3 regions of the Salinicoccus jeotgali genome follow, and region 3 is predicted to be linked to each of the others. Evidence: a T-box and tRNA genes for the amino acid it is inferred to sense, from the RefSeq annotation. Region 3 holds a T-box; the other regions hold tRNA genes.
The links. The T-box of region 3 lies ahead of ACZ43I_RS06700 (valine--tRNA ligase). A T-box ahead of a tRNA ligase gene usually reads a tRNA of that ligase, here a tRNA-Val.

Region 1 (7,061 bases), 1.0 Mb from region 3:
ACACTGGATGGAGGGCCGAACCGACTTACGTTGAAAAGTGACCGGATGAGGTGTGGGTAGCGGAGAAATTCCAATCGAACCTGGAGATAGCTGGTTCTCTCCGAAATATATTTAGGTATAGCCTCGTGTTAGCATCGTGGAGGTAGAGCACTGTTTGGACGAGGGGCCCATCCCGGGTTACCGAATTCAGACAAACTCCGAATGCCACCTATGTGATGCACGGGAGTCAGACAGCGGGTGATAAGGTCCGTTGTCGAGAGGGAAACAGCCCAGACCACCAGTTAAGGTCCCAAAATATATGTTGAGTGGAAAAGGATGTGGCGTTGCACAGACAACTAGCATGTTGGCTTAGAAGCAGCCATCATTTAAAGAGTGCGTAATAGCTCACTAGTCAAGTGACGCTGCGCCGAAAATGTACCGGGGCTAAACATATTACCGAAACTGTGGATCAATTATATTGATGGTAGGAGAGCGTTCCGATTGCACAGAAGCATGATCGTGAGGACATGTGGAGCGATCGGAAGTGAGAATGCCGGTGTGAGTAGCGAAAGACGGGTGAGAATCCCGTCCACCGAACGACTAAGGTTTCCAGAGGAAGGCTCGTCCGCTCTGGGTTAGTCGGGACCTAAGCCGAGGCGAAACTGCGTAGGCGATGGATAACAGGTAGAAATTCCTGTACCGGTGATGTGTGTTTGAGCGATGTGGTGACGCAGGAGGAGAAGCAGAGCGTGCGGAAGGAAGTGCACGTCCAAGCATCGAGTCGTCAGGGTAGGCAAATCCGCCCTGTGTAACGACGAGATGTGATGGGGAGCCGAAAATAGTAGGCGAAGCTGTGGGTTCACACTGCCAAGAAAACCCGCTAGTGAATACATTACCGCCCGTACCGCAAACCGACACAGGTAGTTGGGAAGAGAATTCTAAGGTGAGCGAGCGAACTCTCGTTAAGGAACTCGGCAAAATGACCCCGTAACTTCGGGAGAAGGGGTGCTCATGAAAATGAGCCGCAGTGAATAGGCCCAAGCGACTGTTTATCAAAAACACAGGTCTCTGCCAAACCGAAAGGTGACGTATAGGGGCTGACGCCTGCCCGGTGCTGGAAGGTTAAGAGGAGCGCTCAGCGTAAGCGAAGGTGCGAATCGAAGCCCCAGTAAACGGCGGCCGTAACTATAACGGTCCTAAGGTAGCGAAATTCCTTGTCAGGTAAGTTCTGACCCGCACGAAAGGCGTAACGATTTGGGCACTGTCTCAACGAGAGGCTCGGTGAAATCATAGTACCTGTGAAGATGCAGGTTACCCGCGACAGGACGGAAAGACCCCGTGGAGCTTTACTGTAGCCTGATATTGAACCTCGACCTCACTTGTACAGGATAGGTGGGAGCCGTTGATGCGTGGACGCCAGTCTACGTGGAGGCACTGGTGGGATACCACCCTGGTGATGTTGAGATTCTAACCCGCACCCGTAATCCGGGTGGGAGACAGTGTCAGGTGGACAGTTTGACTGGGGCGGTCGCCTCCTAAAGAGTAACGGAGGCGCTCAAAGGTTCCCTCAGAATGGTTGGAAATCATTCATAGAGTGTAAAGGTATAAGGGAGCTTGACTGCGAGACAGACACGTCGAGCAGGGTCGAAAGACGGACTTAGTGATCCGGTGGTTCCGCATGGAAGGGCCATCGCTCAACGGATAAAAGCTACCCCGGGGATAACAGGCTTATCTCCCCCAAGAGTTCACATCGACGGGGAGGTTTGGCACCTCGATGTCGGCTCATCGCATCCTGGGGCTGTAGTCGGTCCCAAGGGTTGGGCTGTTCGCCCATTAAAGCGGTACGCGAGCTGGGTTCAGAACGTCGTGAGACAGTTCGGTCCCTATCCGTCGTGGGCGTAGGAAATTTGAGAGGCGCTGTCCTTAGTACGAGAGGACCGGGATGGACATACCACTGGTGTACCAGTTGTCGTGCCAACGGCATCGCTGGGTAGCTATGTATGGTCGGGATAAGTGCTGAAAGCATCTAAGCATGAAGCCCCCCTCAAGATGAGATTTCCCCATTAGATCCCTCAGAGATGATGAGGTAGATAGGTTCGGCGTGTAAGTGTGGCGACACATTGAGCGGACGAATACTAATCGATCGATGACTTATTCAAATGAAGAAAACCGTGTATGGTTTACTACGCAAACGCATTGCTTCTATCCGGTTTTGAATGTCCAAGGGGCATTCAAGCATGCCATATTGTCCGGTGGCAATCGCGGAGAGGCCCCACCTGTTCCCATGCCGAACACAGCAGTTAAGCTCTCCAGCGCCGATGGTAGTTGGACTGACGTCCCGTGAGAGTAGGACGCCGCCGGGCAATTTATAGATTGATCCACAGTAGCTCAGTGGTAGAGCTATCGGCTGTTAACCGATCGGTCGTAGGTTCGAATCCTACCTGTGGAGCCATTTTTTTGTTTTAAATAAAATTTATTCTGGCCCGTTGGTCAAGCGGTTAAGACACCGCCCTTTCACGGCGGTAACACGGGTTCGAGTCCCGTACGGGTCATTTATCTTCAGGAGAATTAGCTCAGCTGGGAGAGCATCTGCCTTACAAGCAGAGGGTCGGCGGTTCGAACCCGTCATTCTCCATTACGGAGGAGTAGCGAAGTGGCTAAACGCGGCGGACTGTAAATCCGCTCCTTCGGGTTCGGCAGTTCGAATCTGCCCTCCTCCATTTCATTATTGGGCTGTCGCCAAGCGGTAAGGCAACGGTTTTTGGTACCGTCATGCACAGGTTCGAATCCTGTCAGCCCAGCCATGAGCCATTAGCTCAGTTGGTAGAGCATCTGACTTTTAATCAGAGGGTCAGAGGTTCGAATCCTCTATGGCTCATCATTAAGACACTTTCTAATCGAAAGTGTCTTTTTTTTTTATGTTTTATGCGGAATATTATTTATATTTGCATAAAAATCCGATGTTGTATATTATGTATGTTGTGAGAATTAACTGAAAAGGGGATAGTTATGAATCAGAATATACATATTATCGGTGCAGCGACAACATTCGGACAACCAAGGTTGGGAGTAGATCTTGGGCCGGACGCAATACGATATGCAGGTCTTGATAAAGCGCTCTATTCGTTAGGTTACACTGTTACTGACGCGGGGGATATACGAAGCAAGTATCGGGTTAATGCTTCCAATCATTCTGTTAAGAATGAAACGAATCTATTAAATTATAAAGAGGTGATGGATTTCAGCCTTGAGCTTGCGGCTGAAGTTGACAACACAGTTTCTTCAGGACATTTTCCTTTGATACTTGGAGGAGATCATTCTTTATCGATTGGTTCTTTAGCAGGCATAAGCAAGCACTATGAAGATTTGGGAGTCATTTGGTACGATGCGCACGGTGACCTCAATGATAGCCGTACATCACCTTCTGGTAACATCCACGGGATGCCATTGGGTATATCATGCGGAGTGGGAGACGAGGATTTGGTCAATCTCTACAATCGGGGTATAAAGGTAAAACCGCAAAATGTAGTGCTTATAGGTATGAGAGATCTGGATGAAGGTGAAAAATTATATATTAAAGAGAATGATATATTGACATTTACAATGGGTGACATCAGAGCTAAAGGCATAGAAAATGTTATGAAGGAAGCTCTGGTCCATTTGGAGGGACGCACAGATGGCATTCACCTATCAGTCGATGTAGATGCCTTGGATCCACTGGAAACACCGGGCACGGGTACTCCAGTAGATGGAGGATTATCGCTCTCTGAGTCACAGCTCGCTATGGAGATGCTGAATGAGAGTGAGAGAATAACCTCAATGGATTTGGTGGAAGTGAACCCTCTACTTGATGAGAAGAATAAAACAGCAGAGAAAGCAGTGAAGATTGCAGAAAGCCTATTTGGAAAAAAGCAACTTTAATTGATAAAAAACCTGTAGCCGTGTTGAGGCGAATCCAAAACGTTCAATTTTGGGCTTCACTTCATTCCGGTACAGGTTTTTTAATCCGTATTCACTCTTCTCCTATGGGCATGATCTGGACCTTGTAGTCTTTTGAGTTTTTTGTATCTTTTTTTACTGAGCTATCTTTAACGAACTTTTTCAGCTCTTTTTTAAAGGATTTAAGATCATCTTCTTTAATTCTTAAGTTATAGGACATGCTATCCTTCTTCTTTTCATCTGAACTATATTTAAGAAGATCTATATTAGGGACTACTTTTTTAGCGATGGGTTCATAAAACTTCTGTACAATACTATTCTTCTCTTCTGTCTTCACAACATGGATAATTCCATTTTTGAGCAGTTCATTCAAATGGTAATGAATTTTTGCACGAGGAATCTCAAGTTCATCAGCAAGCATCTGTCCTGTCTTTGGTTTTTCTCCAAGCATTGTGAGGAGTTGGATGCGAAATGGATCACTGACACTTTTTAATTGAGCAAGATTATCTATTACAAGCAGTTTTTTCACATTTAACACCCCTTATAATGTATGTTTATAGTATGATTAAGTGAAATTGTTATGTCAACGGAATAAACATCCATTTATTTGACTGATAACACTTGTAACATTTGTTGCATAAAGGGCAATTTGATATGATGGAATTGTTAAGTAAGTGGAGGGGGCGCCTTTATGATAGGACAGCGTATTAAGGAAATCCGCAACAATAATAATCTGACTCAAGAAGAATTGGCTGAGGGAATCATTTCCAGAACCTATTTAAGTCTTATTGAAAAGGGCAGTGTCCATCCTTCCACAAACGTTTTGATTAAGCTGAGTGAGCGGTTGAACTGTTCAGTCAATGATTTTATGCAGGAAGTTTCCCATTTCCGGTATAATGATGTAGAAATACTGCGCGAAATCTCTTATTATGAACAGAAGGTGGATCAGGGCGACTATACCTCGTTTGAATATTTCATCGATAAAGAATATCAGAAGGTGGATGAAGTCCCAGCACCGGATAATGGCAGGATCCATTTATTATATGCTAAGTATTATAGGCATATTGGAGACGGACAGAATCTTAATGTACATATCGATCAGGCCGTAAAACTTCTCTCATCTGTCTCCTTCAATCAAACCTACATTGATGCGATTCTCCTCAAAGTGGAGTTGATGGTCGAAGAAAGTAGGGTGGAGGCCGCCCTAGATTTGTTGGAAGATACTTTATTCACGATCCTCCGATTTTCCGATCAGAATTTCGGAGTGATTCGCATCATGTTCGCTGTGGCCGATTGTTATCAGAGATGCGGAGAATATCTTACATCACTCAGGATGCTTAAAAGAGTGGAAAAGCAGTCCAGGATGCTTCAAATCCAATACAAACCAGATGAGCTCGCTATAATTGAAGGAAAGAATTTTGCGATGACTGGTAATTATGAACTGCTTCAAAAAAGAGTGGAGAACATAAACAGTCCAGAGGCAAAATTATTGATGTGTTACGCCACTTTTAAAAAAGGGGACTTTGGAAGTGCCGCAGCACTTTTTGATGATATCAAATCTGATATCCCGACTGTGAGAAATGATGGAGTACTTTCTTTAATCCATGACGAATTGGAAAAAGAATTCGACAGTATATGAATGATTAAGTGAGGGACATATTATGCAGATGGACAGTGTTTTAGGGAATTTCACAACAGCTACTATAATTACAAGTATTGTCGATCTGCTGATCGTATGGTATGTCATTTACCTTTTGATGACAGTGATGAAAGGTACAAAAGCAATTCAGCTGATCAAAGGTATATTCTTCATTCTCATCGGCCGGTCGATAAGTAACTATTTTGATCTTACCACGACCACTCAGATGTTCGATACAGTTTTAGAATGGGGTTTCCTGGCAATAATCGTAATCTTCCAGCCTGAATTAAGGCGTGCCCTGGAGCAGCTTGGGCGGGGCAGCCTGTTCCGTAAGAATGGCAATGGAAGTGCTACATCGGAACACGATAAACTTAGGGAAGCAATGGTGAAATCAGTGCGTTATATGGCTAAGCGGCGCATCGGGGCACTGATTGTTTTTGAAAGGGAAACTGGGTTGAAGGATTATATAGAAACAGGCATACCCATAAATGGAAATATAAGTTCAGAACTGCTGATCAATATATTCATACCAAACACCCCACTGCATGACGGGGCAATGATTATCCAAGGGGACCAGATAGCTACGGCAGCGAGTTATCTTCCATTATCCGACAGCAACAAAATAGCTAAGAATCTTGGTACGAGGCACCGTGCCGCGGTAGGGATATCGGAAGTGACTGATGCCTTCACAGTGGTTGTGTCAGAAGAGACAGGAAACATTTCTGTTTCATACGATAGCAGCCTGACTAAGGAAATTACACTTGAAGAGCTGGATGACCTGCTGAAGACACATTGGAACATACTTCCACCTGTGAAGGAAGGAGGCGGTTTGTTTGCTAGAAAGTAAATGGGGGCTCAGATTTGTCGCCTTGGCATTGGCACTGTTCATGTTCTTGTCGGTCAATAATGTATTTGATGAATTGTTGAATGCGGACAACGATACAGCAGATATGGAAATAATTGAGGATGTCCCAGTAGAAATACTTTATGAAGAAGAAGATTATTATGTGTCAGGTGCTCCTGAACAAGTCAATGTACAATTATTCGGTAATGCTTCGAATATCAAAAGGCTCCAGACCACACGGGATCTGACTGTCTATCTGGATTTGAGGAATCGTGATATCGGGGAATATGAAGAACACTTTACAATAGAAGGTCTGCCAGAAAATGTGACGGCAGAAATAGTCCCACAATCAGCGAATGTAGATATACAGGAGCTTGTAACGAAAACATTTGAAGTGCAGGCAGAAGTCAGTGACAGTCGTATAGGATCAGATCATGAACTTAAATCAATTACGGTGGAGCCTGAAACAATCACGGTCGTGGGTGGAGAAAGTCAGATGAATCGTATACAATATGTACGTGCCACTTTAAGTGATAATTCAAAAATCACTGAAGATCGCGTTGAAGAAGCTGAAGTCAGCGTATTTGATGCCCAATTCAACAAACTGGACGTCAAGCTAGATCCAGGACGTGTCCGGGTTGAAATTAAAGTTGATGAACG
Region 2 (7,061 bases), 880 kb from region 3:
TCGTGGTGCCGATGAGAAGTTACCGAGCAAACGGCAGCTACAGGAGGACTTGTCGGTCAGCCAGACCACGATCGAACATGCCTACCACCTCCTGGTGGATGAAGACTTGATCTACAGCAAGGAAAAGAGCGGCTATTATGTATCAGCGATTGAACAGCTCAAGCAAACTGACACCCCGAGTGTGCCCCATATTGAGCGCCCCCGAAAAAAAGAATACCGGCTGCCGCTCGGCACCATCGATACGTCCCTTGTCCAAAGTGATGCTCTGAAGCAGATCGCACGGGAGATATACTCGGACGCCGAACTTTTGAATAAAGGTGAAGACAGCGGTGAATCCCGACTGAAGGCCCAGATACAGAAATACCTCCACCTGAACCGGGGGGTGACATGCTCCATCGACCAGATATTCATCGGCCCGTCGACAGAGTTCCTCCTCGAGCAGGTGCTCTATCTGCTCAAATACCCGCGTATGACGATTGAAGACCCGGGCTATCCTGTAATACAGAAAGTGCTGGAGAAATATGACGGCGGGATGGATCCCGCCCGGGTCTTTGGGGATGGTATAGATATTAATCAGGTGGCGGCCTATGGCAATCCTGTAGTGCATGTGACGCCTTCCCACCAATTTCCGAGCGGTGCGGTGATGTCGCTTAAAAAGCGCATCCAATTGCTCAACTATGCAGGGGACGAAGGCCATTACATCATAGAGGACGACTACGATAGTGAATTCCGCTATACAGGGCGGCCCCTCCCTTCACTGCAGGGGTTGGATCAGAACGACCGCACCATCTATATGAGCACTTTTTCCAAATCACTCTACCCTTCTCTGCGGCTGTCGTGCATGGTACTGCCACCAACGCTTGCAGAACTCTACTATAAAAGAGAGATGTCATGCAATGTGCCGCGGCAGAACCAGCATATCGTCGCGCGCTTCATGGAAGATGGCTACTTCAACCGTCACATCAACCGCATGAGAAAAGTCTATAAGAAGAAGATGGAAGAGATCACCAGCTGGGTACGCACCCATTACGCCGTCCACATCGAGGGGGAGCATACAGGAATGCACTTCATCCTCAAGCTCAAAGGCAAAAATATAAAAGACCAGGCCATAAAGCATGGGCTGGTCCACGGTGACGCCTATTCATATTCGAATCATCTGACCGACTCGGTCGTAATCGGTATCGGGGAAAAGGACAGTAATGAAATCATCAGCATCCTAAAGGCCTTCCTGGAAGATTGCGCGCGCTTATAATGCGGTACCTTTTAGGCCAAAAATAAAAGAGACATGAAATCCTCCATGTCTCTTGAGTGGGCCTAGGTGGACTCGAACCACCGACCTCACGCTTATCAGGCGTGCGCTCTAACCAACTGAGCTATAGGCCCCCGGTATATGTAATTGAAATATGGAGACTAGCGGGATCGAACCGCTGACCTCCTGCGTGCAAAGCAGGCGCTCTCCCAGCTGAGCTAAGCCCCCATGATATGATGAATCTAAAAGAGTCGGGAAGACAGGAATCGAACCTGCGACCCCTTGGTCCCAAACCAAGTGCTCTACCAAGCTGAGCTACTTCCCGTGGTTGCTGAGCGCGCCCGAGAGGATTCGAACCCCTAGCCTCCTGATCCGTAGTCAAGCGCTCTATCCAATTGAGCTACGGGCGCATAAGCAAAAAAAATAAAACGGCATAACCGCTTAATAAAAAATGGAGCGGAAGACGGGATTCGAACCCGCGACCCCCACCTTGGCAAGGTGGTGTTCTACCACTGAACTACTTCCGCAAATAAGTTTAACAGATATTACTTTATCAATTAATTCCCGGTACGTCAAGAGTAAAATGGTGCCGCCCAGAGGAATCGAACCCCCAACCTACTGATTACAAGTCAGTTGCTCTGCCAATTGAGCTAGAGCGGCTGAGTATGGACTTAAATGGTGGAGAATGACGGGTTCGAACCGCCGACCCTCTGCTTGTAAGGCAGATGCTCTCCCAGCTGAGCTAATTCTCCTAGATGATCATTTCACCATCAACCTTTTCCATCATACTCCATTTAGCATCATAAAGTCAACCTCCTTTACATTTTTAATGGAATAAAAATACACTCCAGAGTTTACTGGAGTGTATCCCATTACTATTTCTGTCTCATATAAGGGAATAGCAGGACATCCCGGATGGATGCAGAATCGGTCAGCAGCATTACCAGGCGGTCTATGCCGATGCCAAGCCCTCCTGTAGGCGGCATGCCGTATTCAAGCGATTCCAGGAAGTCTTCATCCATATCATGCGCTTCATCGTTGCCCGCTTCTTTCTCTGCAACTTGAGCTTCAAAGCGCCTTCTCTGATCGATCGGGTCGTTGAGTTCCGTGAATGCATTGGCGTGCTCGCGTCCGACGATGAACAGCTCGAAGCGGTCTGTAAACCTTGGATCGTCGGTGTTCTGTTTAGCCAGTGGTGAAATCTCAACCGGATGGCCGTAGACAAATGTCGGTTGAATGAGCGTCTCTTCCACTTTCTGTTCAAAGAACTCGTTCAATATGTGACCATACTGCATATTGTCACGCACTTCAATGCCGTGCTCTTTGGCGAGTGCGTGGGCTTTTTCATCAGATTCTACACTGTAGAAGTCAACGCCCGTCTTCTCTTTGACCGCCTCGACCATGTGCACCCGTTTCCATCTTGGTGTCAGATCGATTTCTTCACCACCATATTCGACGACTGTCGTGCCATTGATATTTTTGGCGATATGGGCAACCATCTCTTCCGTAAGATCCATAATATCATTGAAATCTGCATATGCTTCATACAATTCAATCATCGTGAATTCCGGGTTGTGGCGCGTTGAAATGCCTTCATTCCTGAACACACGGCCGATTTCGTAGACTTTTTCGAGGCCTCCAACAATCAGGCGCTTCAGATGCAGTTCAATTGCGATACGCATGAACAGTTCCATATCAAGAGCGTTGTGGTGCGTCACGAAAGGCCGTGCCTGTGCCCCACCTGCAATCGTGTGCATCATCGGTGTCTCGACTTCAAGGAAATTGCGCTGATTCAGATAGTTGCGCATTTCCTGGATGATCTTACTGCGTTTGATGAACGTCTCTTTTGAGTCTTCACTTGTAATCAGATCGAGGTAGCGTCTGCGGTAACGCTCTTCAACATCTTTTAGGCCATGGTACTTGTCAGGCAATGGGCGCAGCGCCTTAGTCAGCAGTGTAAACTCCTGTGCCTTGACGGATAGTTCTCCCGTGTTGGTCTTGAACATCACACCTTTGACCCCGACTATATCTCCAAGGTCAGCCTGCTGCCATATTTCAAAATCGGCTTCACCCACCTGATCCTTCCTGACATAGATCTGGATCTGGCCGTTGATGTCCTGGATATGCGCAAATCCGGCTTTACCTTTACCACGCTTGGTCATCAGGCGTCCTGCGATCATCGTTTCAGATTGGTCTTCCTTTTCAGCAAGCTCTTCTTTAGAGAATGCATCCCATTCTTCCTTCAGATCACTTGAGTATGCCTTACGTTCGTATTTCGATCCGAATGGATCCATGCCAAGATCGATAAGCTGCTGCATTTTTTCTCTTCTGACGTTTATCTGGTCGTTTATTTCTTCACTCACAGTTTCTCTCTCCTATACTATCAATTCTGTATTGTTTGCCTGATGTTCCGCTACGAATTCATCGAGCACTGCAACAAGCTGGGATCTCGTTTCAGATTGATTGATCCCTTTCCTTATCCGGCCATTGCCCTTTATATTCTTCATATACCAAGAAGCATGTTTGCGCATCTCCATAAGTGCCACCTTTTCACCTTTAAGGTCGATCAGACGGTCCATATGCAGTTTAAGTACATCCATCTTCTCTTTCAGATCGGGTTCCCCGATGAGTTCACCTGTTTCCAAGTAATGCACCGTGCGGTAGATCATCCACGGGTTACCAAGCGCCTCACGGCCGATCATGACTGCGTCGACCCCTGTTTCATCGAGCATCTTCTGGGCCAGCTCCGGCGACGTGACATCGCCGTTGCCGATGACCGGGATGTCCACCGCCGCCTTGACCTGGCGGATGATTTCCCAATCCGCTTGCCCTTCGTACATCTGCTCGCGGGTACGCCCGTGCATCGTGATCGCAGCGGCGCCTGCTTTTTCGGCCATTCTTGCGTTCTCCACTGCATAAATATGCGCGCTATCCCATCCGATCCTCATTTTGACGGTCACCGGCTTGGAGACATTCTGGACGACAGCATTGACCATGTCATATATCTTCGGGGGATCGAGCAGCCAACGCGCACCTGCTTCGCACCGGATGATTTTAGAAACCGGGCACCCCATATTGATGTCAATGATATCAGCTGAGGTGTTCTCATCCACATATTTTGCCGCCTCAACCAGCGTCTCCTTCTCGCCACCGAATATCTGGAGTGACATTGGATGTTCATTTTCATCGATATACAGCATGCGCTTAGTCTTTTCATTGCCGAACAGAAGAGCCTTATCACTGATCATTTCCGCACAGACAAGGCCAGCCCCGAATTCTTTCACAGTCAATCTGAAGGCCACATTGCACACCCCAGCCATAGGTGCAAGGACGACCCTGTTATTTATCTCGACATCACCGATCTTAAACATTGTGCCCACCTGCTTCAAGCTCTTTCTTCAAGGTGCCGATCGTCTTGCCGAAAGTGGGGTGGACGACATCTGCGGCGATTTCTGAGAGTGGGTTAAGGACAAAGTCACGCTTATGCAGCTCAACGTGCGGAATGGTCAACTCATCCAGTTCAAGCTCCAGATCTTCATAGAGCAGTATGTCGATATCAATTGTCCTGGGCCCCCAGACTTCTTCCCTGACACGCCCCATATCATGTTCGATGATGTGGATCAGTTCCAGAAGCTCAAGTGGTGAGACACGGGTTTTGATCATCAGACACATATTCAAAAAGTCAGGCTGATCCGTCTTTCCGTATGGCAGGGTTTCGATTATCGAAGAACGTTTTACGACTTCCACTTCTGGCTGCTCATCCAGTTTTTGGATGGCCATTTCCAGGTTATCGCTGCGTTTTCCAATATTGCTTCCCAATCCTAAATATACAACCGCCATTAATTTTCCCGCTTTCTATTCAGAGTGATGCTGACGTTTTCGTAGTGCCCTTCAATTGGAGGGTTCACTTTAGTTATCGTCACTTCTACTCCTACTATTTTATCATATCGGTCAAACAAGGTCTGCGACACCTTTCCCGCCAAATATTCTATAAGGTTGACAGGTTCTCCTGCAATCACATCTTCTATCAACTTATAGGCTTCGCCGTAATTGACCGTCAGATTGAGATCATCCGTCGTGGAGGCGGCTGTCAGATCGAGGTGCATGGTGACATCTGTGATGAAGAATTGTCCGAGCTGACGCTCCGCATCAAATACCCCGTGATACGCATATGTTTTAATGCCATTTATCTTAATGTTATCCATCCAGATCCTCCTTGAGCTTCATATAGGAATCGGCAATCTTTCTATTAAGCCGGACATTATGGACGCGCACCGCCCTGACGCCTTTATCAATACCGTAGATTGTCGTTGCGGCAGTGGCTTCGTCACGTTCGGCAGCGGGCAGCGCTTCAGCCATCAATTCTTTGATCATGCGTTTACGGCTTGTGGCCAAAAGCACAGGGTAACCTGTTGCCACCAGCTCCTCTAGGCGCCGCATGACCTCAAGCTCCTCTTCACGCGTCTTCGCAAAGCCGATGCCGGGGTCAAGCCAGATCTTATCCGCCTTGACACCGCGGGATTTGGCCATCTTAATGGAAGTCTCAAGTTCCCCGATCATATCCCGGACTACATCTCCGTACGTTGCATGGGTATTATTGTGCATCAGAAAAATCGGGACATTGTAGTCGCTCACGACATCGAATATCTTTTCATCGTATTGACCCCGCCACTGGTCATTGATCATCGTCGCACCAGCCTCCAGGGCACTTTTGGCGACTTCACTCCTGAATGTATCGACCGCTATATCCACTCCTATTCCGCGGATTGCTTCAATGACAGGAACGACCCTTTCGGTTTCTTCTTCTATACTGATTGCGCTGTGCCCGGGACGGGTCGAGTAGCCCCCGACATCGATGATGTCGGCACCTTCTGAGACCATTTCTTCAGCACGAGCGGCAGCATCCTCCACTGAATTATACCTGCCACCATCACTGAAAGAATCCGGCGTCACATTCAATATGCCCATGATTTGAAGGCGCTCCATACACTCACCCTTTTCCACAATATTAGGTGTAGTATATCACAACTTAAGCATGAAATATATTCCTCCTGAAGGCAAAATAAAATACCATATCCTATGTCGGATATGGTATTTCTTCAATTCCTCTAATCTTCAAAGTTGAATAGTGGGGTGGAAAGGTAACGCTCCCCGTTTGACGGCAATACTGTGATGACCGCCTTGCCTTCGCCAAGCTTCTTCGCCACGTCGAGGCTCGCTTTGATGGCTGCACCTGACGAGATGCCGCCCAATATGCCTTCTTCCGCGGCCAGCCTGCGTGCCCAATCCATCGCCTCATCATTGCCGATCTGCAGCACTTCGTCATAGATTTCTGTATCCAGGGTGCCTGGGACGAAGCCCGCGCCTAGGCCTTGCAGCTTGTGCGGACCAGGCTCACCGCCGCTCAACACTGCGGAATCTTTTGGCTCGACTGCATAGATGCCGATATCCGGATAGTTCTCTTTCAGGACTTTACCGGCACCTGATATCGTGCCTCCCGTCCCGATTCCAGCTACGAATGCGCCGACATCCAGGCCTTCAGCCTGCGCCACAAGTTCACGTCCTGTAGTCTTTTCATGGATCTCTGGATTCGCCATGTTCTCAAACTGCTGCGGCATGAAATAGCCATGCTTACCGGCGAGTTCTTCTGCCTTCTTGATTGCACCCTTCATGCCTTCAGCGCCTGGTGTCAGGATGAGTTCCGCACCATATGCCTTCAGGAGGTTACGGCGTTCCTTACTCATTGTGTCAGGCATGACGAGAACCGTCTTATACCCTTTACTTGCAGCAACCATCGCAAGTCCGATGCCGG
Region 3 (7,061 bases):
CTCTGTGAGTATACCGACCATGGCCATTGTGGTCTGATAGACCCTGATACGCAGGATGTCGACAATGACAGCACATTACCGCTTCTTGTAAGGACCGCAGTGTCTCAGGCGAGGGCAGGTGCTGATATAATTGCTCCAAGTAATATGATGGATGGATTTGTTACTGAAATCCGTAAGGGACTTGATGATAATGGATTCAGCCATATTCCAATCATGAGCTATGGCATCAAATATGCTTCTAAATTTTATGGACCATTCAGGGATGCAGCAGACTCCACACCATCATTCGGTGATCGAAGAACATATCAGATGGACCCTGCAAATCGTCTTGAAGCCCACCGCGAGCTGTCAAGTGACCTCGAAGAAGGCTGCGATATGATGATCGTCAAACCTGCACTTTCCTACCTTGACATCATCAGGGATGTACGTGATCGCAGTGATGTGCCAGTGGTCGCCTATAATGTGAGTGGGGAATATGCAATGACGCGCACGGCAGTAGATATGGGTCTTCTTGATGAAGCAGTTATCATGGAACAGATGATTTCAATGAAACGCGCGGGGGCAGATATGATAATTACTTATTTTGCAAAAGATATTTGCAGAATGCTTGATGAAGGGATGGAATAGGAATGTATGAAAAGTCACAGGAACTTTATCAGACAGCAAAGGAACTCATGCCTGGAGGAGTCAATAGTCCAGTAAGAGCATTCAAATCGGTTGGTATGGATCCTTTATTCATCGATCGGGCAGAAGGTGCCAGGACATATGATGTGGACGGCAACGAATACATCGATTATGTTTTAAGTTTCGGACCACTTATTCTAGGTCACAGCGATAGGAAGGTCGTCGATGCACTTACAGCAGCAGCCCAAAAAGGCACAAGTTTCGGTGCACCTACCCGCCTTGAAAACGAGTTGGCCGAACTGGTCATAGAAAGGGTACCGTCAGTAGAAATGCTCCGCATGGTGTCATCAGGTACAGAAGCGACTCTGGCTGCCCTACGGTTGGCACGGGGGTTTACCGGCAGAAATAAAATACTTAAATTTGAAGGCTGCTACCACGGACATAGTGATTCCCTCCTGATTAAAGCAGGGAGTGGTGTGGCTACATTAGGTTTGCCTGATTCCCCAGGTGTGCCGGAAGGGACGGCAAAGAATACAGTTACGGTCCCGTACAATGATGAAGAGAGCTTAAAGATCGCTTTTGACAAGTTCGGTGACGACATTGCAGCGGTCATCATGGAGCCGGTAGCCGGTAATATGGGGGTAGTGCCTCCAAAAGATGGCTATTTGAAATTTGTGCGTGAACTTACAGAAGAGAATGGGACACTGCTTATCTTCGATGAAGTGATGACAGGATTCCGTGTCGGATATAACAGTGCTCAGGGTCATTACGGCATCAAGCCGGACCTTACATGCCTCGGTAAAGTGATTGGCGGGGGCCTCCCGGTAGGTGCCTATGGCGGACGCCGCGATATCATGGAACACATTGCACCAGTTGGTAATATCTATCAGGCAGGGACGCTTTCAGGCAATCCGCTCGCTATGACGGCAGGGTTGGAAACATTGCGTCAACTGACGCCTGAGAGTTATGAGCATTTCAATAAACTGGGCGACATGCTCGAATCCGGCCTCAAGAAAGTCTTCAGCAAACATGACCTGCCTATAACTGTAAACCGCGCCGGATCCATGATTGGATTCTTCCTTACAGAAGGGCCTGTAGTGGATTTCGACAGCGCCAATACCAGCGATCTGAACCTGTTTAGGGAACTTTATCAAGAACTCCTCAAGGAAGGGGTCTATCTGCCACCTTCCCAATTTGAAGGAATGTTCCTCTCGACTAAACATACGCCAGAAGATATTGAGCGTACAATCGATGCCTTCTCGACAGCATTGGATCGATTGGCAACCAAATAGGCTTTTGCCAAAGCAGTATTTAAGTGTATAATGGAGTAAATTATATAATGTGGGGGGAATCACAAGTGGATAAAAAAGACGAACACGTCTCTGACAAAGATGTGAATATGAAGGGTGAAAGAGAAGAAGATCTGGTCTACATCGAAGGCCAGAACAGGGAAATGATCCAGAGGGAGACAGTCAATAAGAAAAATCCTCTTATGTGGATCATTCCAATCCTCATCGTCCTATTGATCATTCCATTGATTGTGAATCAGTTCAGCGGTGGTGGTTCTGAGGAAGAAGATGAGGAAGAAAGCGCTGCAATCATTCAGGAAGCGCCAGCAACTGGTGAAGCAGCAGTGCATTTTGAAGCGACTTCAGAGCAAGAGCTTATTTCAGAAGCAGACATGGCCAGCGTAGTGCAGCCATTCCAGGGAATGATTTCCGCTACATTTCCATCAACAGGCGCATTGACCGCGACCAGTTGAACCATGACCATGAGGGCACCCTGCCGGGAGGCAGGGTTTTCTTATGTCTGCGCCTATTGTAAAGGTTTCTGATTGATATAAAGGAGGGGACAGATGAAATATTTCTACCTCATACTGCTCTTCGTAATGGCAGCAGCAGTGTCTTCCATACTTCACTTCAGTGGCATGATCTTGCCTTGGCTTTTCGGTGCCATGATTGCTGCAATCTTGTTTCATCGCTTCGTAAACACGGAGTTTGCCTATCCGAAATGGTTGGGCAGTGCCGGACTGATAATCATAGGGGCTGAAATCGGTTCGACTTTCACAGAAGATACACTGATTGATATGGCCGATGATTATATGAATATCATTTTGCTTTCTGTTCTAATCGTCGCTTTGAGCCTGCTGCTTTCCCGGTTCTTCATGAAGTTGACCGGGTGTTCTTATGAAACGGCAGTGCTCGCTACAATTCCAGGTGCCTTATCGCAGATGATCGTCATGGCTGAGGAGGAGGAGAAAGCGGATCTTCTGCTAGTTACTTTAACTCAAATGTCCAGAATAGTTCTTGTGGTCATCATCGTCCCCTTCATTGCAAGTTTGGCACCGCACGGTAGTTCTGTCGGTATAAATGATGTGGCGGCGCCTTTATCGGAAATGCTCATCCCTGAAATGATCTGGATCATCGTTTTTGCGCCCTTGCTCATCTACATATTAGGGAGATTGAAATTCCCTGTACCCGTCATGATCGGGCCAATGATCGCAATATTGGTGTGGAATTTGACGACAGGCTACAGCTTTTCAGTCGATATAGAATTCCTATATGCCGCTCAACTTCTGTTCGGCCTTAGGATCGGCATGCAGATTTCAACGTTGGTCAATCAATTGAATACACGGATGATTGTTTCTATGATCATTCAAAATGTCCTTCTTATCTTCGGAACGATGATACTGGTGTTTTTATTTATAATCACTACGGATCATCAGTTTACAAATCTTTTCCTGAGTGCTGCGCCGGGGGGGATCGGCCAGATCATCATCGTGGCTGTTGAGATGGATGCTAACATCGCAATGATTTCAAGCTATCATATCTTCCGTATCTTCTTCATCCTGCTCATCATTGCACCCCTCATCAATTTCATGCTGAAACGCAACAGATACAGCGAGGACAGCTAAAGAACTTGACAGCTCCCAACCGTTGGAATACTATAAAACTAATGATATATAAAGAGTGCAGAAGAGTAGCGGTAAGCGGGAAATCCAGAGAACATGTGGTGCTGGAAACATGTCAAAACTTGCTGTGAAAGTAGTCTGCTTGCAATCAGTTCTGAATCGAGTAGGTGCTGACGTGTAATGAGCGTTAATCATTTCGAGTGCAGCCGTAGAGGTTGAATTTAGGTGGTACCACGGAGCTTCCGTCCTATTCAGGATGGAAGCTTTTTATTATGTCTTAAGGAGAGAATAATATGGAAATGTCGAAGAAATATAATCCACAAAAAGTGGAAGAAGGAAAATATGAAAAATGGGTGGAATCAGGATATTTTAAATCTGATGCAAATTCAGATAAACCACCATTTTCGATCGTCATCCCGCCACCGAATGTTACTGGCAAACTGCATCTAGGGCACGCCTGGGATACTACACTGCAAGATATAATCACACGGATGAAGCGTATGCAAGGCTATGAAGTCCTTTATCTGCCCGGCATGGATCATGCCGGAATAGCAACTCAGGCAAAAGTCGATGCGCGCCTACGTGAACAGGGCATCTCAAGACATGACATCGGCCGCGAGAAATTCCTTGAGCATGCTTGGGGATGGAAGGAAGAATATGCAGATTTCATCAGGAGCCAGTGGAAGAAGCTTGGTCTCGGGCTTGATTATGATAAAGAACGTTTTACGATGGATGAGGGGCTTTCGAAAGCTGTCCGTAAAGTGTTTGTGGATATGTACAATAAAAATCTCATCTATCGCGGAGAATACATCATCAATTGGGATCCGGCCACTAAAACGGCACTCAGTGATATCGAAGTCATCCATAAGGAAGTGGAAGGCAATTTCTACCATGTCCGTTACCCACTGCCTGACGGAAATCATCTAGAAATTGCTACGACACGTCCAGAAACGATGCTTGGTGATACCGCAATTGTGGTCCATCCAGAAGATGAACGCTACAAAGAGTACATCGGCCAATCCGTAACTTTGCCGATCGTCGGTCGTGAATTGCCGATTATAAGTGACTCCTATGTGGATATGGAGTTTGGTACGGGCGTAATGAAAGTGACACCTGCACATGATCCAAATGACTTCACCCTCGGGGAAAAACATAATCTTGAGCGCATCAATGTAATGAATGAGGATGGCTCGATGAATGAACTTGCGGGGAAATACGAAGGTATTGACCGTTTTGAATGCCGTAAAGCTTTGGTGGCAGACCTCGAATCCGAAGGTTATCTGATAAAAGTGGAACCGCATATGCACTCTGTGGGCCATTCCGAAAGAAGCGGCGCAGTTGTAGAGCCGTATTTGTCGACGCAATGGTTCGTGAAGATGGACACACTGGCAAAAAATAGCCTGGATAACCAGGATACCGATGAGGCCATTCAATTTGTACCGGAGCGGTTCGATGCAACATTCAGACGGTGGATGGGCGACATCCGGGACTGGGTGATATCGAGGCAGCTGTGGTGGGGCCATCAGATTCCAGCCTGGTACCATAATGACACCGGAGAAATTTATGTCGGCATGACGCCTCCTGAAAATCTTGGGGATTGGACCCAGGATGAAGATGTCCTGGACACATGGTTCTCCAGTGCCCTATGGCCGTTTTCGACGATGGGATGGCCGGAAGAAACTGATGATCTGAAGAAATTCTTCCCGACCAACGTACTGGTAACAGGTTACGACATCATATTCTTCTGGGTAGCACGCATGATTTTCTCTTCGCTGGAACACACCGGAGAAAAGCCATTTGATGATGTGCTCCTCCATGGTCTTGTAAGGGATGAACAGAACCGCAAGATGTCCAAGTCACTTGGAAATGGTGTTGACCCAATGGATGTCATCGAAAATTACGGTGTCGATGCATTGCGTTATTTCCTCTCCACTGGATCGACGCCGGGACAGGATCTCAGATATTCTGATGAAAAAGTCGAGTCCGTCTGGAATTTCATCAATAAAATATGGAATGCGTCACGATTTGCACTTATGAACATTGGTGAAGACTTCAAGATGCAGGATATAGATCTCGAAGGGGATAAATCACTTGCAGATGAATGGATTCTTACGCGCTTGAATGAAACGATCTCTGACGTCACGCGTCTCTCTGAACAATATGAATTCGGGGAAGTGGGGCGCATCCTCTATAATTTCATATGGGACGAATTCTGCGACTGGTATATTGAAATGGCGAAAGTACCAATGACTGAAGGATCAGACAGTGAAAAGGCGATGACCCGCTCTGTCTTGCTGCACACTTTAGACAGCATGTTGAAAATGCTGCACCCATTCATGCCATTCGTTACAGAAGAGATATACCAAACCATCGACAATGATCGTTCGATTGTTGTAAGCGACTGGCCTGAGGCGGCCCCTGCACTAAGCAACCCGACATCGAAGAATGCTATGGCACTTCTGGTTGACATCATAAAATCCATCCGTCACACACGGAATGATGTAAACACTCCACTGTCGAAGCCAATCGACATCCTCATTGAAGTAAAAGACGAATCAAGGCTTGAAATTATAGAATCCAACCGCCACTACATTGAACGTTTCTGCAATCCGGAAACATTGGAGATCTCATCACATATCGCTGCAGATGATGATGTCAAAACCGATGTGGTGAATGGAGCCACTGTAATTCTGCCATTATCTGGATTGATTGATATGGAAGAGGAAATCGAGAGGCTTACAAATGAGTTGAAGCGTCTGGAAGGCGAACTGAAACGCGTTGAAGGCAAGCTTGGCAATGAGAAATTCGTCCAAAATGCGCCGGCTGCAGTAGTCGAAAAAGAAAAGGAAAAACAGCAGAACTACCAGGCACAGTACGATGAGGTAGAAGAAAGGTTGAATAACCTGAAAAGAAAGGGATAAGTGATGGAATATCAAGAAGGATTGAATTGGATCCATGATAGGATGAAGTTCGGCATCAAACCGGGTGTAAAACGCATGGAATGGATGCTTAAACAGCTTGATAATCCTGAACGGAACATCAATGGGATCCATATAGTGGGAACGAATGGTAAAGGATCCACTGTGGCCTATATGCGGAATGCCTTAAACCGCAATGGTTACTCTGTGGGGACTTTCACTTCCCCCTACATCGAAACATTCAATGAACGAATATCAATCAACGGCCATCCAATTACCGATGAACAGCTTGTTGAACTGATCGAAATAGTGAAGCCCATAAGCGAAGAATTGGAAAGAGAAACCGATCTTGGTACTGCGACTGAGTTTGAAATCATTACGACGATGATGTTCGTCCATTTCGGTACCATTCAACCAGTCGATTATGTACTTGTTGAAGCAGGACTCGGTGCGAAAAAAGATTCTACGAACGTATTCAATCCCATTCTGACAGTGTTGACAAGCATAGGCCTTGATCATACCGCCATCTTGGGAGATACATTGCTTGATATCACAAAAGATAAAAGTGGTGTGATAAAGCCAGGGGTTCCTTTAGTCTTCAGTATCAA

Region 1: it encodes a tRNA-Val, which carries the amino acid that the T-box ahead of ACZ43I_RS06700 (valine--tRNA ligase) is inferred to sense. The anticodon was not compared.
Region 2: it encodes a tRNA-Val, which carries the amino acid that the T-box ahead of ACZ43I_RS06700 (valine--tRNA ligase) is inferred to sense. The anticodon was not compared.

What each region holds. Positions count from the first base shown of each region.
Region 1 covers NZ_AP043830.1:287,500-294,560, forward strand. Annotated here, with positions in the region: rRNA gene ACZ43I_RS01420 (23S ribosomal RNA) at 1-2,138, shown strand, start outside; rRNA gene rrf (5S ribosomal RNA) at 2,228-2,342, shown strand; tRNA gene ACZ43I_RS01430 (tRNA-Asn) at 2,357-2,431, shown strand; tRNA gene ACZ43I_RS01435 (tRNA-Glu) at 2,460-2,531, shown strand; tRNA gene ACZ43I_RS01440 (tRNA-Val) at 2,542-2,614, shown strand; tRNA gene ACZ43I_RS01445 (tRNA-Tyr) at 2,619-2,699, shown strand; tRNA gene ACZ43I_RS01450 (tRNA-Gln) at 2,709-2,783, shown strand; tRNA gene ACZ43I_RS01455 (tRNA-Lys) at 2,785-2,857, shown strand; gene rocF (arginase) at 2,989-3,900, shown strand; gene ACZ43I_RS01465 (ArsR/SmtB family transcription factor) at 3,992-4,447, opposite strand; gene ACZ43I_RS01470 (helix-turn-helix domain-containing protein) at 4,610-5,557, shown strand; gene cdaA (diadenylate cyclase CdaA) at 5,580-6,404, shown strand; gene ACZ43I_RS01480 (CdaR family protein) at 6,391-7,061, shown strand, end outside.
Region 2 covers NZ_AP043830.1:2,206,611-2,213,671, forward strand. Annotated here, with positions in the region: gene pdxR (MocR-like pyridoxine biosynthesis transcription factor PdxR) at 1-1,252, shown strand, start outside; tRNA gene ACZ43I_RS11365 (tRNA-Ile) at 1,310-1,383, opposite strand; tRNA gene ACZ43I_RS11370 (tRNA-Ala) at 1,405-1,477, opposite strand; tRNA gene ACZ43I_RS11375 (tRNA-Pro) at 1,501-1,574, opposite strand; tRNA gene ACZ43I_RS11380 (tRNA-Arg) at 1,586-1,659, opposite strand; tRNA gene ACZ43I_RS11385 (tRNA-Gly) at 1,702-1,776, opposite strand; tRNA gene ACZ43I_RS11390 (tRNA-Thr) at 1,834-1,909, opposite strand; tRNA gene ACZ43I_RS11395 (tRNA-Val) at 1,926-2,001, opposite strand; gene lysS (lysine--tRNA ligase) at 2,125-3,612, opposite strand; gene dusB (tRNA dihydrouridine synthase DusB) at 3,625-4,620, opposite strand; gene folK (2-amino-4-hydroxy-6-hydroxymethyldihydropteridine diphosphokinase) at 4,613-5,089, opposite strand; gene folB (dihydroneopterin aldolase) at 5,089-5,454, opposite strand; gene folP (dihydropteroate synthase) at 5,447-6,235, opposite strand; gene cysK (cysteine synthase A) at 6,358-7,061, opposite strand, start outside.
Region 3 covers NZ_AP043830.1:1,331,581-1,338,641, reverse strand. Annotated here, with positions in the region: gene hemB (porphobilinogen synthase) at 1-627, shown strand, start outside; gene hemL (glutamate-1-semialdehyde 2,1-aminomutase) at 630-1,916, shown strand; gene ACZ43I_RS06710 (hypothetical protein) at 1,982-2,386, shown strand; gene ACZ43I_RS06705 (AbrB family transcriptional regulator) at 2,480-3,538, shown strand; T-box leader at 3,585-3,788, shown strand; gene ACZ43I_RS06700 (valine--tRNA ligase) at 3,829-6,456, shown strand; gene ACZ43I_RS06695 (bifunctional folylpolyglutamate synthase/dihydrofolate synthase) at 6,460-7,061, shown strand, end outside.